DNA from 3 places in the Methylophaga sp. UBA3603 genome. Region 3 is predicted to be linked to each of the others. Evidence: predicted binding sites of a transcription regulator. Region 3 holds the regulator's gene; each other region holds the start of a gene.
The links. Region 3 encodes PhoB, which activates phosphate uptake and scavenging genes when phosphate is short. Its sites were predicted from a motif close to GNNTGTCATAAAACTGTCANAT; they were not measured.

Region 1 (4,241 bases), on a different contig from region 3:
AAAATACCGCACCCAGGCATGCATGAGCGGGCCTTTGTGTTATATCCATTGGCCGAAATAGCACCGGATATTGAGATTCCCGGCATAGGTGCTTTACAGCAAATATTGCTCTCCTGCCCGCAAGGTGATTTACAACTAGTGGATAAGATTAGCTTATGAAAACATTGCCACATCGCTATATTGTTGTCGAAGGTCCTATTGGTGTCGGCAAAACCCATCTGGTTAAAAGGTTGGCTGATAGCTTTTCTGGAAATACCTTGTTGGAAGCGCCGGAACAGAACCCCTTTCTGGAACGCTATTACCTGCATCCCAAACAATCCGCATTGCCAACGCAGCTGAGCTTTCTGATGCAGCGCGTTAAATTAGCCAAAACACTACAACAGGATGATTTATTTACCTCATTGCATGTTGCTGATTTCATGCTGGAAAAAGACCGTTTGTTTGCCCAAATATCGCTCGATGATGACGAACTGGCCTTATACAACATGGTTTACGATAGTTTGACCATGCACCATCGGACACCTGATTTGGTGATTTACCTGCAAGCCTCTCTGCCCATCCTGAAAACCCGGATTTCACAGCGTGGTATCAGTTATGAGCAGCATGTCGAGGATGCTTATCTGAAACGATTGGCTGATTCCTACGCTGATTTTTTCCATTATTACGATGCTTCTCCATTATTGATCGTTAATGCAGAACAAATTGATTTGGTGAAAAGTGAAGCCGATTATCAGCAATTGCTGGATCAGATCTGCACTATCCAGAGTGGTCGTCAGTATTACAATCCGTTGCCGGTGAAAGAGAAAAACTCATGAGCCGAACCAGTCTCAATCAGCTGCGTAAAATGAAAGCCGAGCGTAACAAAATTGCCGTGCTGACGGCATATGATTCAAGTTTTAGTCACGTTCTGGAACAGGCTGGAGTTGATATCGTATTGGTGGGTGACTCACTTGGAATGGTCATTCAAGGTCAGGAAAGCACCTTGCCAGTCACGGTCGAGCATATGATTTACCATACCGCCAATGTGATTCGCGGTAGTGAACGTCTGTTTGTGATCACCGATATGCCGTTCATGAGCTATGCCAATACTGATCAGGCTTTGCACAATGCAGCCCGGTTAATGGCCGAAGGCGGGGCGCAGATGGTTAAACTGGAAGGGGGAGCAGAGCTGGTTGAACTAATTTCTGCCTTAACCCGACGTGGCATTCCTGTTTGTGGTCATCTGGGATTATTACCCCAGTCAGTGCATAAGCTGGGTGGGTATCTGGTTCAGGGGAGAGAACAGTCTGCTGCGGATAAAATTCTGCAGGATGCGATTAGTTTGGAAAAAGCAGGTGCCGATATGCTGGTACTTGAGTGCGTCCCTGCGGCATTGGCGAAGATCATCAGTGAAGCGCTAACGATTCCGGTTATTGGCATTGGTGCTGGTGCTGACTGTGATGGACAGGTTTTAGTGTTACACGACATGTTAGGTATCACTCCTGGTAAACGTCCGCGTTTCAGCCATGATTTCCTGGCCGACAGTGGTCACATCCCTGCAGCAATAAGTCGTTATGTTGAAGCCGTTAAAAATGGTGAGTTTCCCACAGCTGAGCAACAGTATTAATGCAAATTGTTGAATCGATTCTGAGCCTGCGTGGTCAGATAAAGACCTGGCGTGCTGAACATCGGACTATTGCCTTTGTACCGACGATGGGAAACCTTCATGACGGGCATATCTCTCTGGTGAAAAAAGCCCAGACTCTGGCTGACAAAGTGGTGGTCAGTATCTTTGTCAATCCATTGCAGTTTGATGACAAACGGGATTTAGCCAACTATCCCCGGACGTTGCAGACAGATATTAAAAAGCTGACTCAGGTGGGCTGTAATCTGTTATTTACTCCTGATACTGAGGTGATGTATCCGCAGGGCAAGGATTTTCATACCTTTATTCATGTGCCTGGTATGGATGACAAGCTCTGTGGTCTTGAGCGACCCGGACACTTTGATGGTGTTGCCACAGTCGTTACCAAGTTCTTCAATATAGTGCAGGCCGATGTTGCGGTGTTTGGTGAAAAGGATTACCAGCAATTATTGCTGATTCGTAAACTGGTGGCTGATTTGAACTTGCCGATTAAGATCGTGGGCGCAGCTACTGTAAGAGAAGATAGTGGTCTGGCGATGAGTTCTCGTAATCAACATTTAAACGAAACGCTGAAACAGCAAGCTGCAGCGTTGTATTCAAATCTGCTTGAACTCAAACAACAGCTGGAGTCTGGCAATCAGGACTATTCGGCTTTACTGGCTCAAGCCCATACGCAATTAACTGCTTCCGGGTTTACATTGGATTATATTGATATTCGTCGGGCAGAAGATCTGCAATTGGCTAATCCTGCAGTGGATAAAGAGTTGCGGTTGCTGGCGGCGGGACGTGTGGGCAGTGTAAGATTGATTGACAATATTGCTTGTAACCTTGCTTGAGCTTTCTTAAAAAGCGATAATATACGGCTTACTAACGGAATTTTGCCAGCTATGCATCTGACACTGTTAAAAGCTAAATTACATCGTGCCTGTGTAACCCATTCTGAACTGGAATATGAGGGTTCATGCGCGATTGATGGCAAATTACTCGAAGCCGCCGGCATTCACGAGTATGAACAAATTCATATTTACAACGTCGCTAATGGCGAACGTTTCGTGACGTATGCAATTCGAGCTGAAGACGGTTCTAATATCATCTCAGTTAACGGTGCTGCGGCACATAAAGCCTCTCCGGGCGATCGCATTATTATCTGTGCATATACTGCTATGAATGCAGAAGAAGTAAAAAGCTTTAAACCGACGTTGGTATATCTGAATGAAAATAATGATATTACCCATATGCGTCATGCTATTCCTGTCCAAGCGGCCTGATTAAACCCCTTAGATATAACGGTTTGCGAGACTGTCACTGAACAGTCATCAAACCGTTATTTTTTTGTCATATGTGTTCTCTAGACTTTGCATCATGAAGTTACCAGAGAAACCGTATGCTCAATATTGAACAAGCTGTTCAACAAAAATTCCCCAATTTTCAAAATCAAAAACCTTGGGTCAGAATTCCGACGTTAGGCTTTCTCCGAAAAATCACTCATGAACAGGAAGTTAATCGTTTCCTGGAACAGCATAAGCAGCTTGAAGGCTTTGATTTCATTGATGAGGTCCTGGATTACTTCAACTTCAGCTATAGCATTACGCATCGTCATCGTAACAATATTCCGGCTACAGGTCGTGTTGTCATTGTCGCCAATCATCCATTAGGTGCGTTAGATGGGCTATGTTTATTAAAACTGGTGGGTGAAGTCAGGCGTGATGTGAAAATTGTTGCCAATGACATGCTGTTGAATTTTTCAGCATTAAGTTCGTTGTTTCTGCCCGTAGATAATCTCTCCAAATCTACCCGTAAAAGTAGTATTGCCAGGATTGTTGAGTGTCTGAACAATGATGAGGCTGTGATTGTGTTTCCTGCCGGTGAAGTATCACGTATCCGGCCAGGTGGTGTTCGTGATGGTAAATGGAACAGTGGGTTTTTAAATTTTGCCAAAAAAACGCAATCGCCCATTTTGCCGATATATGTTGAAGCCAGAAACTCTTCGCTGTTTTATAGCGCCTCGATGGTTTATAAACCATTGTCAGGCATGATGCTGGCGCATGAAATGTTCAATAAAAACTCCAAAACTATCTCGATGCGGGTAGGGGAGTCTATTGCTTATCAACAGGTTGAACAATTGCCGTTGATAAAGGCCGAAAAAGCCAAGTTATTAAGGCGCCACTTATATCGACTGGCCAAAGGAAAAAAACCGCTGTTTGTCACTGAGCAGACGATTGCCCATCCGCAGGAACGTCGGGCAATCAAAAAAGAATTGCAGCAGGCTGAATTATTGGGCGAAACGGCCGACAATAAAAAAATATATCTGTTTGACTATCAATCAAATTCAGCTGTTATGCAGGAGATTGGTCGTTTACGGGAAATCACTTTCAGACAGGTTGGCGAGGGAACAGGTAAAAGACGTGATTTAGATCATTATGATCGTGATTACCGACACTTAATTCTCTGGGATGAGCAGGAACTGGAGATAGCCGGTGCTTATCGAATTGGCGAAGTCGCTCGTATTATGAATGCAGGTCGTGATATCTATACCAGTGAATTGTTTCAGTTTACTGCGGCAATGCAGCAATATTTCCCGGTAAGTATTGAATTGGGTCGCAGCTTTGTCAGCCCC
Region 2 (4,241 bases), on a different contig from region 3:
TAAAGCAGTCAGTTCTGGTACGTTATCGGCATCGATTTGAGCAGTGCGGATTGGGCGATCCAGCTGCGCTGCTATGGCTTTACATTTGTCTTCATTACGGCTGGCCAGAATAATCTCTGAAAACACTTCCGGTAATTGGGCACATTTATGCGTAACGACGCCGCCAACACCACCGGCGCCAATAATGATCACTTTTGACATTGTTGAATCCTTATAAATCTGCAGTTATCTTTCAAAGAAGGTGTAGCCATTCATGCTATCGCTGAAGGCACGTAACATTTGTTGACGCATTGGTACCGAAATCTTGCCATCCCGCACAGCTTGTTCAGCCAGTTTACGGAATTGCTCCTGCATCACTTTCGGGTCGTATTCAACGTAGCTGAGCACATCGGCAATGCTGTCGCCATGAAACTCACGGACAAAATCAAAGCTACCATCCTCATTAATATGCACACTGACCACGTTGGTATCACCAAACAGGTTATGTAAATCCCCAAGGGTTTCCTGATACGCTCCAACCAGAAATACGCTCAGATAATATTCCTCACCCTCAATTAGCGGATGTAATGGCAACGTTTTGCGAATCCCATCTTCGTATGAAAACGAATCAATTTTGCCATCACAATCACAGGTCATATCAGCGATAACCGCTGCGCGAGTGGGTTTTTCATTCAAGCGATGAATCGGCATGATGGGGAAGATCTGGTCAATCGCCCAGATATCCGGTAACGATTGAAACAGACTGAAATTACCGTAATAAATATCGGACAGTAACTCTGGCAAACTTTCCAGTTCAGCAGAAACCCGGCGTGCCTGGGGCAACAATTCTGAGATTTTTTCCAAAATGGCCAATGAAACATTCTCGGCTAAAGCCCGTTCACGGAGAGTTGCCTGACCGTGATGGAATAACTCACGTAATTCATCACGATAATATATGGCATCGTTGTAACACTCCTGCAGGTTCTGCAGTTTTACATTATTCAGTACGGCATAGAGGTTCACCAGCATATCGGGACTATCATCCGGAACAATTTCCGGAATCGTGCCAGGTTTATGATCACGGACTTCCAATACGTTAAATAACAACATGGAAGAATAGGCAATCAATGCCCGACCAGATTCAGTAATGACGACTGGGTGTTCGATATCCAGCGGATCCAGACATTCCTGCAAGGTTTCGATAATGTTGTAGCAATATTCGTCCAGGCCGTAGTTCATACTGTGGGTGCTGTTAGAACGAGCACCTTCGTAGTCAACTGCCAAGCCGCCACCCAGGTCCATATAGCCCATCGGTGCGCCTTCTTCGATTAAGCCAGTGTAAAAACGGCAGGCTTCCATTACCCCACTACGGATATTACGAATATTGGGAATTTGTGAGCCTAAGTGGCTATGCAGTAACTGCAGGCAATGCAACATATCGGCTTTTTTGAGCTGTTCAACCACTTCCAGCAAAGCATTGGTCGACAAGCCAAATATCGAACGATCCCCGCTGTCACCATTCCAGTGACCTTCAACGGTTGAAGCGAGGCGAATACGCATACCGATCAGTGGCTCGATTCCCAATGCTTTGCTTCGCTCCAGAATAGTGGTTAATTCTGTGGCGGTTTCCAGCACAAAGAAACACTTGATACCCATTTGACGGGCATATAAACCCAGTTCAATAAACTCTTCGTCTTTATAACCATTGCAGATAATCAGACTGTCATGGTCACGTAGTTGTGAAATAGCAATAATTAATTCGGCTTTACTGCCCGCTTCCAGACCATGATGATAACGACGACCATAATCTGCAATTTCCTCAATAACGTGGCATTGCTGATTTACCTTGATTGGGAAGACGCCGCGATAGTCATTTTTATAGCCAGCTGTTTTAATCGCCCGGGCAAAAGCCTCGTTCAGTTGGGTAATTCGCAAATCCAGCAGGTTTTCAATGCGTAATACAGCGGGCATATCCAGGCCACGCTCTTTCATTCCATTAACAATATCGATCAATGGAACATGAATAGTCTTTTCACCAAATTGCAAACTGACGACCGCATTGCCATCGGCGGAAATATCAAAATAATCCGTCCCCCAATCACGCACACCATAAAGCTTACTGCTATGTTGCGCACTCCACTCTTCAGGGGCAACATCAGGTGAGTGTGTATCAAGATTGGCATGGGTTTGTGTCATCAGTATGACCCCCTTTGGCTTCAGTTAAATCGCGGGATTGTCACTATTTTACGGATAAATTGCAAAAATATTATGACAGCACTACTACGTAACGAGATGAATCGCAGGCCTAGATAATTGGTTGCTCTTCTGGAACGCTGGTATCTGTTGATGGATCCAGATTGGTATTGAACGCCTCCACACTGTCCGCAACTTCGTCAGGGCGATTAAAACGCGCAATATGGAACAGCGCCTCACCCTCATTGACCAGAGGAATATTGGTTCTGCCAATGATCACGCCACTACAGATTGCGACCACTTTGGTTTCCGATTTTTCATCACCATATGGGGCCGCGACCATTCCCAGAATATCGCCTTTGGTCACGTGGGCTCCCATAGGAACCAGCATTCTGAAAATTCCGCTTTGCGGTGCCCTCACCCAACTGCTTGAACGCGCGACAAATGGTTCTACCGGTTTCAAATGTTTAGTACGGGATTCAGTCAACATGCCCAGCTTACGCATTACCGCCAATACGCCTCTGACACCAGCACGAATCGCCAGTTCATTAAAACGTAATGCTTCACCGGCTTCATAGACGATAACCGGCACATTGGCCTGCTGACAGGCATAACGCAGAGATCCCTCAATCAAGCCTGAATTCAAAATAACCGGGGCATTAAATGCTCTCGCCATTTCTTCAACGGCAGGATTATCCAACGCTGCACGAATCTGTGGCAGGTTATCGCGGTGAATGGCTGCAGTATGTAAATCTACGCCATGGGTACACTTATTCACCACCTCGCTCATAAAAAGATTGGCGAGGCGCGCCGCCAGAGAACCCTCTTCAGAACCGGGGAAACAGCGGTTTAAATCTCGGCGGTCTGGCAAATAACGTGTTTGATTGATAAAACCATATACGTTAACCACCGGGATGGTTATCAACGTCCCTTTAAGGCTTTTAAGCCGTTTACTTCGAACCAGCCGACGAATTATTTCCACACCGACGATTTCATCTCCATGTACCGCGCCGGACACAAATAAAACAGGCCCGTCACGTCGTCCACGCATCACCTGCACCGGCATACTCAAGGAGGTATGCATATACAAATCCGGTAGAGCTACATCAACTACTTTATTTTGTCCGGGGCCAATTTTTTGCCCGGCAATAATTAACTCGTCAGGCATCAACCACGGCCTTTGGTTTTAGTGGTTCCTGAAACAGAGTTCTTTTCAATAAAATCAATAATCAAACTGGCAATATCCTTACCGGTTGCTGATTCGATACCTTCAAGCCCTGGCGACGAATTAACCTCCATCACGACTGGTCCATGGTTCGAACGCAATAAATCCACACCACACACATTCAGCCCCATCGTTTTGGCTGCCCTGACAGCGGTAGCACGCTCTGCCGGTGTAATGCGGATTAAATTGGCACTGCCCCCACGATGCAGGTTAGATCGGAACTCGCCCTCTTTACCCTGGCGTTTCATTGCGGCAACCACTTTCTCTCCGACCACAAAACAGCGAATATCCGCACCACCGGCTTCTTTGATAAATTCTTGTACCAAGATATTGGCTTTCATACCCATAAAGGCTTCGATAACACTCTCAGCGGCCCCAGCAGTCTCTGCCAATACCACACCGATGCCCTGGGTACCTTCCAATAATTTAATCACCAGCGGCGCACCACCGACCATCTTGATTAAATCATCAACATCATCCGGACGATGTGCAAAGCCCGTTACTGGTAGACCAATTCCGCGGCGGGATAATAACTGCAGAGCGCGAAGTTTATCGCGCGAACGACTGATAGCCACCGACTCATTCAGTGGATATACATTCATCATTTCAAACTGGCGCAGTACAGCAGTTCCGTAAAAGGTCACCGAAGCCCCGATCCGAGGAATCACCGCATCATAACCGGTCAGATTCTCGCCCTTGTAATGGACTTCCGGTTTCATCGAAGTGATATTCATATAACAACGCAGCACATCCAGCACATCCACTTCGTGACCTCGTGCCTCCGCTGCCTCAACCAATCGGCGAGTGGAATACAGCTTCGAATTACGGGACAAAATGGCTATTT
Region 3 (4,241 bases):
CTCACTGTGGCGTATGTCATGGTCGCGCAGGCACTCTCCGGTATTGCCAAAGATTTGAATAAAATGAGTGCCAAATCCAGCATCAAAATGCTGGTGGCTGATAACGCCCAATCAACCTTATTTAAATGGATATCCATCCTTACCGGCTCCAAAAATGCCCTGAAAGGTGTTGGTTTTTTTGTCGGTGCGGCCCTGCTTTCCTGGATCGGTTTTCGTGGCGCGATACTGGCCATGGCGATTGTGCTTCTGGTAGTGCTGATTTTCAGCATCGTCATGTTGCAACGCGATCTGGGTAAAGCCAAAAATAAACCAAAATTCAGTGATATCTGGTCAAAAAGTGCACCGGTGAATCATTTGTCGTTGGCAAGGTTCTTTTTGTTTGGTTCTCGAGATATCTGGTTTGTGGTGGCCTTACCGGTGTTTTTGCATGCCCAATTACAGTGGTCACCTATTTATGTCGGTGGTCTGCTGGCGGCTTGGGTAATTGCTTACGGTATTGTGCAGGCACTTGCCCCTAAGCTGACTGGCTTTTCCAGACAAAACGCTCCTGATGGCTATCATGTCTGGCTATGGTCCTTACCCCTCTTTGTGTTGCCGTTATTGATTGCCGCCTCGGTATATTTTGAATGGGCTGTCATACCTGCTTTAACTGTCGGCTTATTAATTTATGGCGCTATCTTTGCGATCAATTCTGCAATCCATTCCTATCTTATCGTGTCATATGCAGATGCGGCTGGGGTTTCCCTGGATGTCGGTTTTTATTACATGGCTAATGCGGCTGGAAGATTGTTTGGTACATTATTATCTGGCTGGGTCTATCAGGTTTCCGGGTTAGCAGCCTGTCTGGTCATTTCTGCCTTAATGATTCTGTCCGCCAGTTTTATTTCAAAAATGTTACCGCGCAAAGACCAGACTGTATAAAGCTTTCAGCGTTGTTATCAAATTGTCATATTTAGCCGTTAAGCTTTATTCTTAGAAAAATAGTTCAGGAAAAAATCGGATATGAGCATATCAGTATTACTGGTTGAAGATGACGCCGCCATTCGTGACATGATTAATTTCAGTCTGCGTCAAACGGGATTTACCTGCGAAGCAGTCAAGGATGGCGAAACGGGGCTGGATTGGTTGAAAAATCAACAACCAGACATGATTTTGCTGGACTGGATGTTACCTGGAATTGATGGCATCGAGTTTATCCGCCGTCTGCGTGCCAATGAGTTTTTAGCATCCATTCCCGTGATTATGCTCACCGCCAAAGGCGAAAGTGAAGATATGGTGAAAGGTCTGAGCGTCGGTGCTGATGACTATATTAATAAACCATTTTCCCCACCTGAATTAATTGCACGAATTAAAGCGGTTTTACGTCGTTGTCGTCCGATGGAAGATGATGATGCCCAGAAATTGCAGATGGGTGAACTGGTTATGGATACCAAAAGCCACCGGGTCTCGGTGAATGGTGAACGCATTGAATTGGGACCGACCGAATTCCGTTTACTACACTTTTTTATGAAAAACCCAGAGCGAGCCTATAACCGCTCCCAGCTGCTGGATTTTGTCTGGGGCGATACCGTATATATAGAGGAGCGCACAGTGGATGTGCACATTCGTCGTCTGCGTAAGGCGCTGGAACCCAGCGGTCATGACAACCTGGTACAAACCGTTCGCGGTGTCGGTTACCGTTTTTCTGCTGAATAGCAGGATCGTCTGATGCAATGGGATTATTGGCGTTTACTGACCGTGCTCAGTCTGGCCGGTTTTGTGGGACTGGTCGTTGGTCATATGATGGCTTTTCTGTTTGTCGCTGCACTTATTTACATTTTCTGGATGCAGAGTAAATGGAACCAGTTGCAGGCATGGCTGGATAAACCTAAGAAAAACAGTTCTCCGCAAGCCGAAGGGGTTATTAATGACGTGTGTCGGCAGATCGAACAGATGCGCGCACAAAACAGCAGTCGTAAAAAAAAGCTCACCGGTTATTTAAAACGTTTCCAATCGGCCACTGCGGCTTTACCTGATGCGGTGGTGGTAATGGGCGAGTTTGGTCAAGTCAGTTGGGCCAATACCTCAGCCATGACGTTATTGGGAATCAACTGGCCGCATGACAATGGCGTCAGAGTCAATAATCTGGTTCGCGACCCGGCATTCCAAAAATTACTGGAACTTGATGGTGACGCCGAGGAATCGGTTATAGCCGTTTCACCGATGAATGATCGCATTCAGCTTGAATTCAAAGTCGTTCGGTATGCCAGCAAGGACAGGTTGCTGATCGCCAGAGATATCACCCAGACACAGAAACTGCAGCGTATGCGGCGTGATTTTGTGGCCAATGTATCGCATGAATTGCGTACACCATTGACGGTTTTACGGGGGTATCTGGAAACGTTGACCACGGAAAGTGATCAGGAGCTCTGGCAACAGGCTTTGCCGGTAATGCAGCAACAAAGCCAGCGAATGCATCTTATGATCAAGGATCTGCTGGCATTATCCCAACTGGAAACCGGTGAAAAGCCGTTGCAACACCGACCTACGGATATCTGCAAGTTATTGCATAGCGTGGTGGAGGATGCCAAACGACTGGAACATTTTCATCAACATCAGATCAACCTGCATTGTTTGAGTGAAAAATGGCTAATGGCAGATGCTGATGAACTACGCAGCGCAATCTCCAATCTGGTCTTTAATGCAGTCAAATATACCCCAGCAGAAACCCAGATCGATGTCAGATGGGATATCGAGGGTGAGTTTGCTGTTATTGAGGTAAAAGATACCGGTGAAGGTATTGCCCAGCATCATCTCGACCGCTTAACAGAACGCTTTTACCGTGTTGATAGTGGTCGTGCCAGGGAAACCGGTGGTACAGGACTGGGGCTGGCCATCGTCAAGCATGTGTTGCAACGACACAAAGCTGAACTGTTGATTCAGAGTGCTATTGGTGAAGGTTCAAGTTTTAAATGCTGTTTTCCCGCCAAAAATGTGATGGATAAAATAGACATTTAGCCTTACTGACTACTGTTTTCGGTCATGTCACAGTATTGTCATATTTCTTTCATATCCTTGTCACAGTTAATCGCGATACTGCTCGGGTGCTCAACGCGGTAAGCGTTGGAACTTATTTTTAACCCAAGGAGTTAATGACTCATGTTCAAGAAAAAATTTGCTTTATACGGCGCCGCTTTGGCAATGACGTTTTCCGCTGCCAGCTTTGCAGACGTCGATCCAAACCTGCCAGAATATGAAAAAACAAGCGGTGTTTCAGGTAGCTTATCAAGCGTCGGTTCTGACACATTAGCTAACTTGATGACCTTGTGGGCAGAAGAGTTTAAACGTGAATATCCTAATGTCAGCATCCAGATTCAAGCGGCTGGTTCTTCAACTGCGCCTCCTGCGTTAACTGAAGGTACATCAAACGTTGGGCCGATGAGCCGTGAGATGAAAGACAGCGAAATCAAAGAATTTGAAAACAAATACGGTTACAAACCAACAGCTATCCCTGTTGCTATCGATGCGCTGGCTGTTTATGTGCACAAAGACAACCCAATTGAAGGCATGACTATTCCTCAAGTTGATGCTGCTTTCTCAGCAACACGTAAGTGTGGTTATCCAGAAGATATCACTGACTGGTCACAATTAGGTGTTGAAGGTCTGGGTTCAATCCAGTTATATGGTCGTAACTCAGTATCAGGTACTTACGGTTACTTTAAAGATAACGCTTTGTGCAAAGGTGACTACAAAAACACTGTAAATGAGCAACCAGGTTCAGCTTCAGTTGTTCAAGGTGTGACTAAATCAACCAATGGTCTGGGCTATTCCGGTATTGGTTACAAAACATCAGGCGTAAAACTGGTTCCGTTGGCGAAAGAAGCGGGTCAACCTTTCATTGAAGCAAGTGGTGAAAATGCTGCTGATGGTTCTTATCCAATGTCACGTTTCCTGTGGGTTTATGTGAACAAAGCACCTAACAAACCAATGTCACCACTTGACCGTGAATTCATGAAAATGATTCTTTCTAAAGTGGGTCAGGAAGTTGTTGTTAAAGATGGTTATGTTCCATTGCCAGCTAAAACTGCAGCAAAATATATGGAAATGCTGAAGTAATATTGCAAATTAAAATTACCCCGCACATTGCAAGATGTGCGGGGTTTTTTTATCTAATAGCGTTAATCAATTTGCCTGCAGATTGATTAGCAGTATTAAAATTAAGCAATCACCATGTTGCGTGCGTATTTCTTAAACGGAAACCA

Region 1: the regulator PhoB is predicted to act here: its motif matches at 2,933-2,954, upstream of olsF (bifunctional ornithine lipid synthase OlsF).
Region 2: the regulator PhoB is predicted to act here: its motif matches at 2,235-2,256, upstream of speA (biosynthetic arginine decarboxylase).

The regions. Positions count from the first base shown of each region.
Region 1 covers NZ_DFMC01000008.1:18,990-23,230, forward strand. The annotation lists gene folK (2-amino-4-hydroxy-6-hydroxymethyldihydropteridine diphosphokinase) at 1-159, shown strand, start outside; gene B4F66_RS05545 (deoxynucleoside kinase) at 156-815, shown strand; gene panB (3-methyl-2-oxobutanoate hydroxymethyltransferase) at 812-1,606, shown strand; gene panC (pantoate--beta-alanine ligase) at 1,606-2,460, shown strand; gene panD (aspartate 1-decarboxylase) at 2,512-2,892, shown strand; gene olsF (bifunctional ornithine lipid synthase OlsF) at 3,009-4,241, shown strand, end outside.
Region 2 covers NZ_DFMC01000008.1:150,865-155,105, reverse strand. The annotation lists gene B4F66_RS06195 (saccharopine dehydrogenase family protein) at 1-201, opposite strand, end outside; gene speA (biosynthetic arginine decarboxylase) at 226-2,175, opposite strand; gene B4F66_RS06185 (succinylglutamate desuccinylase/aspartoacylase family protein) at 2,285-3,340, opposite strand; gene rimK (30S ribosomal protein S6--L-glutamate ligase) at 3,340-4,241, opposite strand, start outside.
Region 3 covers NZ_DFMC01000002.1:201,990-206,230, forward strand. The annotation lists gene arsJ (organoarsenical effux MFS transporter ArsJ) at 1-921, shown strand, start outside; gene phoB (phosphate regulon transcriptional regulator PhoB) at 1,003-1,695, shown strand; gene phoR (phosphate regulon sensor histidine kinase PhoR) at 1,708-2,997, shown strand; gene B4F66_RS01570 (PstS family phosphate ABC transporter substrate-binding protein) at 3,139-4,095, shown strand.